3 regions of the Enterococcus sp. DIV0755b genome follow, and region 2 is predicted to be linked to each of the others. Evidence: predicted binding sites of a transcription regulator. Region 2 holds the regulator's gene; each other region holds the start of a gene.
The links. The regulator NrdR, encoded in region 2, represses ribonucleotide reductase genes. The targets are predictions, from matches to a motif close to ACACNATATATNGTGT.

Region 1 (3,287 bases), 2.0 Mb from region 2:
GCGATGGAAAATACTCAAAGCTCGAATTTGTTGCAACAAAACCGCATTTTGCTTTGTCGCAGTTACTAAATAAACTAACCCAATTTCAAGGTCAGACAGTTCCAGCAAGTTCTTATTCGTGGTGCGTTCTCTTAGTTATTGATTCAAGCGCATCCTTTCACTATTCACTTCTTCAATTAAAGGAAAAAAGGAATCTGAAATTAAAAAAAGGGTATGAAAAAGTAAACTATATTCGCTTTGATTACTGCTTTTATGCAATAAATTTTCCATCATATCCGTGACATAGCCAGTATGGTCTGTCGTAAATGAAAACAGATGATGTTCTTTAATGATAAATGTCATCGGGCTTGTCTCATAGTGATTATCTGTTTTATGCCGGTGCGGCACATTATAGACTAATAAAAAAGCGTGTTCTTCTGCGTCATACTCCACGCGAGCACGTTCGTTTTTATCTAATGAATAGGTTAGCATCTCATCACTTAGTTGGTATTTTTCTTGCAGCTCTGTCAAGGTCGTAACACTATGGTTATCGACTTGTACCCAAAATGAGGCGCCATTATTAAACTCTCGTTTATGTTCCATTTTTCACCCCGCCTTATCTACTTAGTCTAATTATAACAAAAAACGCTAGAATCCCTACTCATAAGTCTGGATTCTAGCGTTTTTTCCTTTAACCAATAAACTCCATTTGACGAATTTCTGCCAATTTATCATCAATCAATTGAATGACTTCTTTTGCAGCTGCTTCATCTTCTACAAAGTTCAATAAGTCCCCATCAATTTGCAATTTCGGACTTTCATGATAATTTTCAAACCATGCATCATATCGCTGATTTAATTCTTTATAATAATCATATAAACTTGGATCATATTCTAACTGTTCAAAATCACGACCCCGTTTTTTAATCCGAGCTAACATAGTTTCAAAAGAAACTTTGATGTGAACTAACAAATCAGGATGTTTTTTTTGCGCCGCATAAGGCAATTCTTGCATCATATTGGCTAACAATTCATCATACACTTGTACTTCTGTTTCTGTCGCACGGCCTAAATCGGCATTTAAATGAAATAACAATGAATCCTCATAAATTGAACGATCCAACACATTATCTTCATGGCGTAATGCTTGTTTAATACTATCAAAGCGCTTATTCAAAAAGTAGATTTGCAATAAAAACGCATATTTGTTTGGATCTTGATAAAACAGTGGCAAAACTTCATTGTCATCAACTGATTCATAAAATGCCTCACTGTTTAAATGATTGGCTATCATTTCAGTTAAACTTGATTTACCTGCGCCAATGGTACCTGCTAATACAATCACACTCATGGACCTCCAACTCACCTATCACTAAATATTGTGGTTTATCACTACTTGCAACACTATACCCCACAACATTTAGTTACGTCAAATAAGAAAATACTCACCAAAATACCGACTTATTTGTCAAAATCTATTCGCCGTGCGGTTTCAAAATCAATCCAAAGTGCTATTAATTATTTTACTTTTAATTTAATTTAGTAAAGACAACTTTCTATATTTTTAGCTTTTAAAAGCGTAAATTAGAAAAAGAAGTTAAAAAAAACTATTAAGAAAAAATTGAAAAGCCTTGAAATTTTTCATAAAGCCTTAACGATTCAGCAAATTTTTAGTAGAATAGACAAGCAGTACATAATTTTCTAATAGAAAAAATCAGCAAATATCTTCTGACAGCTAATAAAGATAATAAAACTATTGTTTCTTAAGAGTGAAAAGCGCAATATTTTAAAGTAGACGAAAAGAATATTTGCTCGCATGTCACAAATTAGCATGCGGAATAGATAAAAACTTAAAAAATAAAGTAGAAATGAGGCATTTGCATGAAATCCAGTGGTGAAGGGAATGCCAATGGTAAAATTATTTTGATGGGTGAACACGCTGTAGTTTATGGTGAAGCAGCGATTGCCTTTCCTTTTCAACCAACCCATGTAACAGCTGAAATAACAGACCATCCTTATGATCAATTACGTTCTGGCTATTTTGTTGGCCCCCTTATCAAAGCACCCAAAAGTTTGGAGAATATTAAAACATTGATTCGTCAATTACGGCACGATTTCACTGCTCCCCCTGTGCAAATTACCATTTCAAGTACAATCCCCGCAGAAAGAGGGATGGGTTCTAGCGCTGCAGTGGCGGTAGCGATTACCCGCGCTTTTTTTGATTGGCAAAATTCACCCGTGAGCCATGAAACACTGTTAAAGTATGTGAATTATGCGGAGAAAATTTCTCATGGTAATCCCAGTGGTATCGATGCCGCTGCGACTGCCGGCAGTGAACCAATCTTATTTCAAAAAGGTGCCGCTTTTGAAACTTTTCCTATTAACCTTAGCGCTTTTTTAATTGTCGCCGACACTGGCGTCAAGGGTAAAACGCGCCAGACAGTCAAAGCAGTAGCACAGCGCTTTGAACAAGATAAAAAGACCACTAGCGCTTTGATTAAAGAACTTGGTGATTTGACTTTAAAAGCCAAACAGGCGATTTTAAATAATCAAGCCCGTTATTTGGGCGAATTAATGAATGCCGCTCAAAAAAATTTAGCTGCTTTACAAGTAAGCGATCAAACACTAGATAATTTAATTGCTGTAGCCACAAAAAATGGTGCACTCGGCGCAAAATTAACTGGTGGCGGTAAAGGCGGCTGTATGATTGCCTTAGCTGCTGATTACACCACGGCTAAAAAAATTGCTACCGCATTAACTAACCAAGGTGCCAAAGCAACTTGGATTCAAGAATTAGGAGTTTATCAATATGCTTAAAGGAAGTGCCAAAGCACATACCAATATCGCTTTAATCAAATACTGGGGCAAAGCCGATGAAGATTTAATTATTCCCATGAACAATAGTCTTTCTTTGACCCTTGATGCTTTTTATACTGAGACATCGGTCACCTTTTCAGAGGAATTGACTACAGATATTTTCTATTTAGATGATGTCTTACAAGATGAAGCGGGAACAACAAAAATTAGTCGCTTTTTAGATTTAGTTCGTAAAAAAGCTGATTGTCCACTTTTTGCAGAAGTTAAAAGTTACAATCATGTGCCAACCGCTGCTGGTTTAGCATCTTCTGCCAGTGGCTTAGCGGCGCTTGCGGCAGCTTGTAATCAAGCGCTGCAACTAAATTTATCTGACAAAGATTTGTCTCGTTTGGCCCGCCGCGGTTCAGGTTCGGCCTGTCGCAGTATTTTCCCTGGGTTTGTAGAATGGCAAAAAGGCACCAGTGATGAAACTTCTTTTGCAGAACCTGTAC
Region 2 (3,287 bases):
TGTTTTTCTTTGACAGTTGTTCTGACATACAAAATCGCTTCTTCTGGTGTCTTGAATTTATTTTGCGACCAGTCGTTAGCGATCTGATTGGTTAACGCTTGGGGTAATTGTGCTTTATTTTGCACTACCAATAAGTAATTTAACAAGATATTAATTACAGCAGGCGGTAACGGTGATTTACTTACTAAGTCGGTTAATAACCATTCTTCATTTTTGGTTACATAACCACCTTTAGCCGCTTTTAGCGCTGTTAAATACTCCATCGGTGCCAAACGTTCACTATCAAGAATGGTCTGCCAATCAGCTTGCGTAAAACCTTGAGCCATCAAGGTATTTTTTCTTCTTATCTGCTCATCACTTTGATAATTTTGGTTGGTTTGTTTTTTATCAGGTAACAGATGCTGGCTTTGTTTATAAACGATATTTTTTAATTTTCGCTGATCGATCACACCATCTGTCAGAGCCACCGCTTCAGCCATCAAATTAGTTAATTGCAATTCATCATAGCCAAACAACTCGTGGTATAAAAGTAAACTCTTTTTCAAAGTATCGGTCAATTGGGCAGGATTAATAAATTTTTTGGTGGCTAAATCTCGTAATAACGGCCAGTTTAGCTGTTTATCGTCTAAAGGTAATTGACTTGTCTGCTCGTTTGCTAAAGCACTTGTAGTTTTCTCTACTAGGCTTTGATTGGCTTGATATTCGCTTTGAGAAAAATTATAAACAGAACCAAACTTTGCCGTGACCTCCTGGAAGCCATCCGTGTTAATCACAAGAGAATTAAAACGTCGATTTAACTGGCGAAACTTACTTTGACCAACTTTTACGACTAATAAAAAAGACATCAGTTCATCTTTTAAAAATTCTTTTGGAGCCAGTGGTTCTGTTAAAACATATAAAAAGGCCACTTCTGGTTGTTCTTTATAATACGTTTTTAACAGACCAATTCCTTCTAAACGCTTTTTAGCAATCTTCATGGTGCCAATTCCCATGTCTAATGCATTAAGCAATTCCAGGTGAGTATATTTTTCTTGTGTATCTTCAAAGTCTTGTAATAAACAAAAATACAAAGCCAAAGCATCTGCGCCAATAATTGGTTGGTACAAATTGACTAAAGCCTTTTGTCCTTCACTAGTGAGGGGAACACTTTTTTTTACTTCATAAACAGTTTTTGGTTGTAAGTTGGCTTCATAAGCATATTCCAAAAAATGCAGCCTCCAATTTTATTGTGTTTCATCTTTTCCGTTAGCTTTTGCCACGATATCCTGTAATTCTTTCAAGAAAACTGACATATCTTTAAATTGGCGGTAGACGCTGGCAAAACGAATATAGGCGATTTCATCAACATCCACCAAATCTTCCATGACATATTCGCCGATTAAAGTCGTCGATACTTCATTTTCACCTAATGAGCGTATCCGATTTTCTACATGATCAACAATTTGTTCCATCTGCTCCATTGCAACCGGTCGTTTTTCAGCTGAACGAATCAGCCCACGTAAAATTTTCTCGCGGTTAAATTCTTCTCGTTCACCGTTTTTTTTGATCACTAATAAAGGAGCTGCTTCAATTTTTTCAAAAGTAGTAAAACGAAAGCCACAATTTTCACATTCTCTTCTTCTTCTGATTGTACGGCCATCATCGGTTTGACGGCTATCGACCACCCGTGAACTATTATGGTGACATTTTGGACAACGCATCTTCTCACCTCATTTAATTTCTAGGAATTTTGCTTATATTATAACAGAAAAAATTTGTGTTGTATTGTCTTGTACCTAAGAAAAGACTGGATTTATCTGCTTTTAATAGATTATTTTAAAAACTGATAAACTTTTTAGAAAATAGTTTTGGCTATTTATTTTATTGTCAATAACACAGTCCCTTTGTAGTTTTAAAGGGTTCGACTAAAAAAGGAAATAAAGTCGAGGCTATCATTTGCATCTAGCAAAAGTATTTCGCAAAAAAACTGATGAAAAATTTCCACTTATTAAAGTAGACGTTATTTTCAGAAGACGATTCACATTAATAAAAATGAGGTGCGACAAGACTTTTGTCACACCTCACACCTTACATATTATTAAAAAGAATAAAGCAAATTATGGTTACTTTTCAAAATGATTTTCCAACCAATTTAATACTTGTTGCACCGTTTCTTCTTTACTGCCGTTATTATCAAAAACAGTATCAGCTAACGCTCTTTTTTTAGCTAATGGCATTTGGCTATTAATTTTTGCTTCTGCGGTTTTTTCATCAATATTATCTCGCGCCATCAGTCGTTTTTTTTGTTGCAAAAAATCAACATACACTACTGCAACTTCATCCATATAATGATCATAATGACCTTCATACATTAACGGAATATCGGCAATAACTAACGGACTTTTGTTTTTCCAAAAAGCCATCTCCGCTTTTATCTGCTGACGCAAATACGGATTTAGTATACGATCCAGTTGCTGACGTTTATCGCTGTCTTGAAAGACTATTTCCCCTAATTTTTTGCGATTTAGTTCACCTGTTGGTAATATCACTTCTAAACCAAAGGCTGCTTTAATCGCTGCTAGGGCTGGTTTTCCAGGCTCTACAATTTGTCGTGCGACAATATCACCGTCCACAATTGGAAAGCCCTTTTCTTTAAAAACATTGACAACGGTACTTTTACCACTAGCAATACCACCGGTAATTCCTAAGATAAATCCCATGCTATTCACCTCATGCTTAATTTTTGGCAGTGGGGACATAAGTGCGTACCGCGTTGTGCCACTTTAATTTTTTCAATTGGTGTTTGACAACGGGGACATGGTTGACCGGTTTTGCCATAAACATTTAATGACAGTTGAAATTTACCCGCTTCTCCTAAGGCATTCAAGTAAGTGCGCACAGTCGTTCCGCCAGCAGCTACAGCTCTTTGTAAAACATCAATAATAGCTAAACGTAACTGTTTAATTTCTAAATCCGTTAATGTATCACAAGGCTGCATAGGATGAATTTTAGCCTGCCACAAAGCTTCATCTACATAAATATTTCCTAAACCTGTCACCATTTTTTGATCGAGTAAGGCTGGTTTAATTTCTCGCTTTGTTTTAGCGAGGCTTTCTTTAAAGGCGGCTAATTTAAAAGTTTCCGGCGTTGGTTCTGGTCCTAATTGAGCAATACTTTTAAAATTTTGTGCTTCCCCTTTTAAAACCAGCTCCATACGTCCAAATTTACGTACATCACGATATTGCAATTGACTGCCATCATTAAAATGAAAAATGACATGCGTGTGCTTTGTTACCTCAGCATTTTTT
Region 3 (3,287 bases), 620 kb from region 2:
GCTGGATTTTACTTAAATTTAAAGCCGCGGTAGCTAGTTCATCTTTTTCAAATAATTTAGCTGCATAAAAACGCGCTTGTTTTTGTGGCACCGTATTTCCTAAAACATCAATAATTTCTGATAATGCCGCTTCTAGGCGATCATCATAAGTTGGATAGGTTGTTTCTGGCGGAAATTTTTCAGCCACTAAAGTACTCTGGTGAATTAATTCTTCTAAGCCTTGTTTTTTTAACGCACTCATACTGACAACTGGAATACCTAAACCATAAGCTAACTTAGCAATATTAATAGTTTTACCGCTTTTTTTGACTAAATCCATCATATTCAAACCTAAAACGATTGGAATACCAGTTTCCATGAGTTGTGTCGTTAAGTAGAGATTGCGCTCTAGATTCGTCGCATCAACGATATTAATAATCGTATTGGGCATACCGGTTAAAAGGTAATCTCTTGCGACAATTTCTTCTGGGGTATAAGGGGATAATGAATAAATTCCAGGTAAATCTTGGATAGTAATATTTTTTTGCTTTTTTAAACTACCTGATTTACGTTCAACTGTTACCCCTGGCCAGTTTCCCACCGACTGCATGGATCCTGTTAATTGATTAAACGTACTCGTTTTACCACTGTTGGGATTACCTGCTAAAGCAAATTGCAGCTGATTCATCCTATCCCTCCTTAATTAAAGCTACTAAAATATATTCTGCTTCACTTTTACGCAACGACAATTCGTAACCTCGTAAATTAATTTCAATCGGATCACCTAAAGGCGCTAATTTTCGTACTGTTAAAAGCACGTTTTTAGTTAAGCCCATATCCATCAGACGGCGCTTAACTGCCCCTTCACCAAATATTTTAATTACTTTTCCTTTATCGCCGACCGCTAATTGATCCAACGATAAGATTTCACTTTTTTCAATCGCTGGTTCCACACAAATAGCTGCTAGTATGCTTTGATCTAGAGCCAACCGAGTATTTTGCACTAATACGATTCCATCTTGTCCCTTACTTTTTAATAAGACTACCTGACTTCCAGGCAACAAACCTAAGTTTTGCAAATGTTTTTGAACTTCAGTAGGCGCTGCTACTTTTTTCACAATAAACGTTTGATTTGGTGCGACTTCTGCTAACTTTTGCATTATTACTCCTTTATAAAGAAAAACCCAATTGCGACTGATAATTATTCTCATTTAGAATAAGGTTTGTCACGCTTAAAGTCAATAAAATCGACAAAATTGTAATATTTTTCACATAGTAATAATTATTCTTGTTTCGAGCTAGACCACTTCATTTTCGTCTCATGAAAACGAGAAAGAAAACTTGTCCTTGTGCTATTGGAAACACTTAATCAACACAAAACCACAATGTATAGTATGTTTAATATTACAAAACACAATATCTAGTGTTTTTTGATTGACATTTACTACCACTTCTCTATACTGAGTATATAAAGAATTTTAAGGAGGCAACTATTATGACTATCACTTTATTTTCTAAAAACAACTGTATGCAATGTAAAATGACTAAACGCTTTTTAACTGAAAATCACGTCAACTTTAAAGAAGTTAATATAGATGAAGAACCTACCGCATTGAACTTTCTAAAAGAACAAGGTTTCCAAAGTGTACCGGTAACGACTGCAGGCGAGACTACAATTATCGGCTTTAGACCTGATCAATTACGCAGTCTTGCTTCTTAAACACAATTAATTAAGGTTGTACCGCAGTTAAGATAGTACTGGACAGTTACACTAGTGTTTTTTAAACACGTGTTGCATATTTTACCAGTTGCTTTTTTTATTATTTCAAAATCTGCGGGACACCTTCTTTTTTTCGCATTTTTTTATCTTAAGAGTCTGAAAAAGAAAGTTGGTCCTTCCATGAGTTTAAAAGAGCTTAAAGATGTCAGCTACTATAAGCTGAATAACGAAATTAACCGACCTGTTGACGGTCAAATCCCTTTAAATAAAGATCAAGAAGCATTGGCAGCATTTTTTAGCGAAAATGTTCTTCCTAATACAAAGCAATTTGCTACTTTTAATGACAAATTGGATTATTTAGTCGCTGAGGATTATTTAGAAACAGAATTTTTGACGAAATATTCTCAAGCATTTATCACGAAACTTTATGACTTTTTATTAGCCCAAAATTTCACTTTTAAATCATTTATGGCAGCTTATAAATTTTATTCCCAATACGCCTTAAAAACTAACGATGGTGCTTTTTATCTAGAAAATTATGAAGATCGTGTTGCCATTAACGCCTTGTATTTTGCCGATGGTGATGAAGAATTGGCAATGACTTTAGCCGATGAAATGATTCACCAACGCTACCAGCCGGCTACCCCTTCATTTTTAAATGCTGGTCGTAAGCGTCGGGGAGAATTAGTTTCTTGTTTCCTTATTCAAATTACTGATGATATGAACTCGATCGGGCGCGGTATTAATTCTGCATTACAACTTTCCCGCATTGGTGGCGGTGTTGGTATTACGTTATCAAACTTACGGGAAGCTGGCGCACCAATTAAAGGATACGAAGGTGCAGCTAGTGGTGTTATGCCCGTTATGAAGCTGTTTGAAGATTCTTTTAGTTACTCCAATCAACTCGGCCAACGCCAAGGTGCCGGCGTGGTTTATTTAAACGTCTTTCATCCTGACATCATGGCTTTCTTATCTGCCAAAAAAGAAAATGCGGATGAAAAGATTCGGGTTAAAACATTATCTCTAGGTGTTTTAGTGCCGGATAAATTTTATGAATTAACTCGCAAGAATGAAGATATGTACTTGTTTAGTCCTTATAGTGTTGAAAAAGAATACGGTGTACCTTTTTCTTATGTTGACATCACCAAAGAATATGATAATTTGGTCAAAAACCCTAATATCCGGAAACAAAAAATCAAAGCGCGGGAATTAGAAAATGAAATTTCTAAATTGCAACAAGAATCTGGTTATCCTTATATTGTCAATATCGACACCGCCAACCGTGAAAATCCGATTGACGGCAAAATTATTATGAGTAATTTATGTTCAGAAGTTTTACAAGTCCAAACCCCTTCTGTTTTAAATGGTCGTCAAGAATATGAAGTTTTAGGAACTGATATTTCATGTAATTTAGGTTCCACAAATATTGTCAACTTAATGGATAGTCCTGATTTTGGTAAATCAGTTAGAGCGATGACTCGCGCATTGACTTTTGTAACGGATAACTCGCATATTGATGTGGTTCCCTCTATTGCCAATGGGAACCAGCAGGCTCATACGATTGGACTTGGCGGTATGGGTTTACACA

Region 1: the regulator NrdR is predicted to act here: its motif matches at 1,349-1,364, upstream of IGI65_RS00345 (deoxynucleoside kinase).
Region 3: the regulator NrdR is predicted to act here: its motif matches at 1,391-1,406, upstream of nrdH (glutaredoxin-like protein NrdH).

Annotation. Positions count from the first base shown of each region.
Region 1 covers NZ_JBIOQN010000001.1:46,478-49,764, forward strand. Annotated here, with positions in the region: partial or broken gene IGI65_RS00340 (magnesium transporter CorA family protein) at 1-582, opposite strand, end outside; gene IGI65_RS00345 (deoxynucleoside kinase) at 671-1,330, opposite strand; gene mvk (mevalonate kinase) at 1,861-2,796, shown strand; gene mvaD (diphosphomevalonate decarboxylase) at 2,789-3,287, shown strand, end outside.
Region 2 covers NZ_JBIOQN010000001.1:2,046,940-2,050,226, forward strand. Annotated here, with positions in the region: gene IGI65_RS09800 (replication initiation and membrane attachment family protein) at 1-1,205, opposite strand, end outside; gene nrdR (transcriptional regulator NrdR) at 1,224-1,700, opposite strand; gene coaE (dephospho-CoA kinase) at 2,103-2,699, opposite strand; gene mutM (DNA-formamidopyrimidine glycosylase) at 2,705-3,287, opposite strand, start outside.
Region 3 covers NZ_JBIOQN010000001.1:2,667,163-2,670,449, forward strand. Annotated here, with positions in the region: gene feoB (ferrous iron transport protein B) at 1-667, opposite strand, end outside; gene IGI65_RS12875 (FeoA family protein) at 669-1,139, opposite strand; gene nrdH (glutaredoxin-like protein NrdH) at 1,475-1,699, shown strand; gene nrdE (class 1b ribonucleoside-diphosphate reductase subunit alpha) at 1,880-3,287, shown strand, end outside.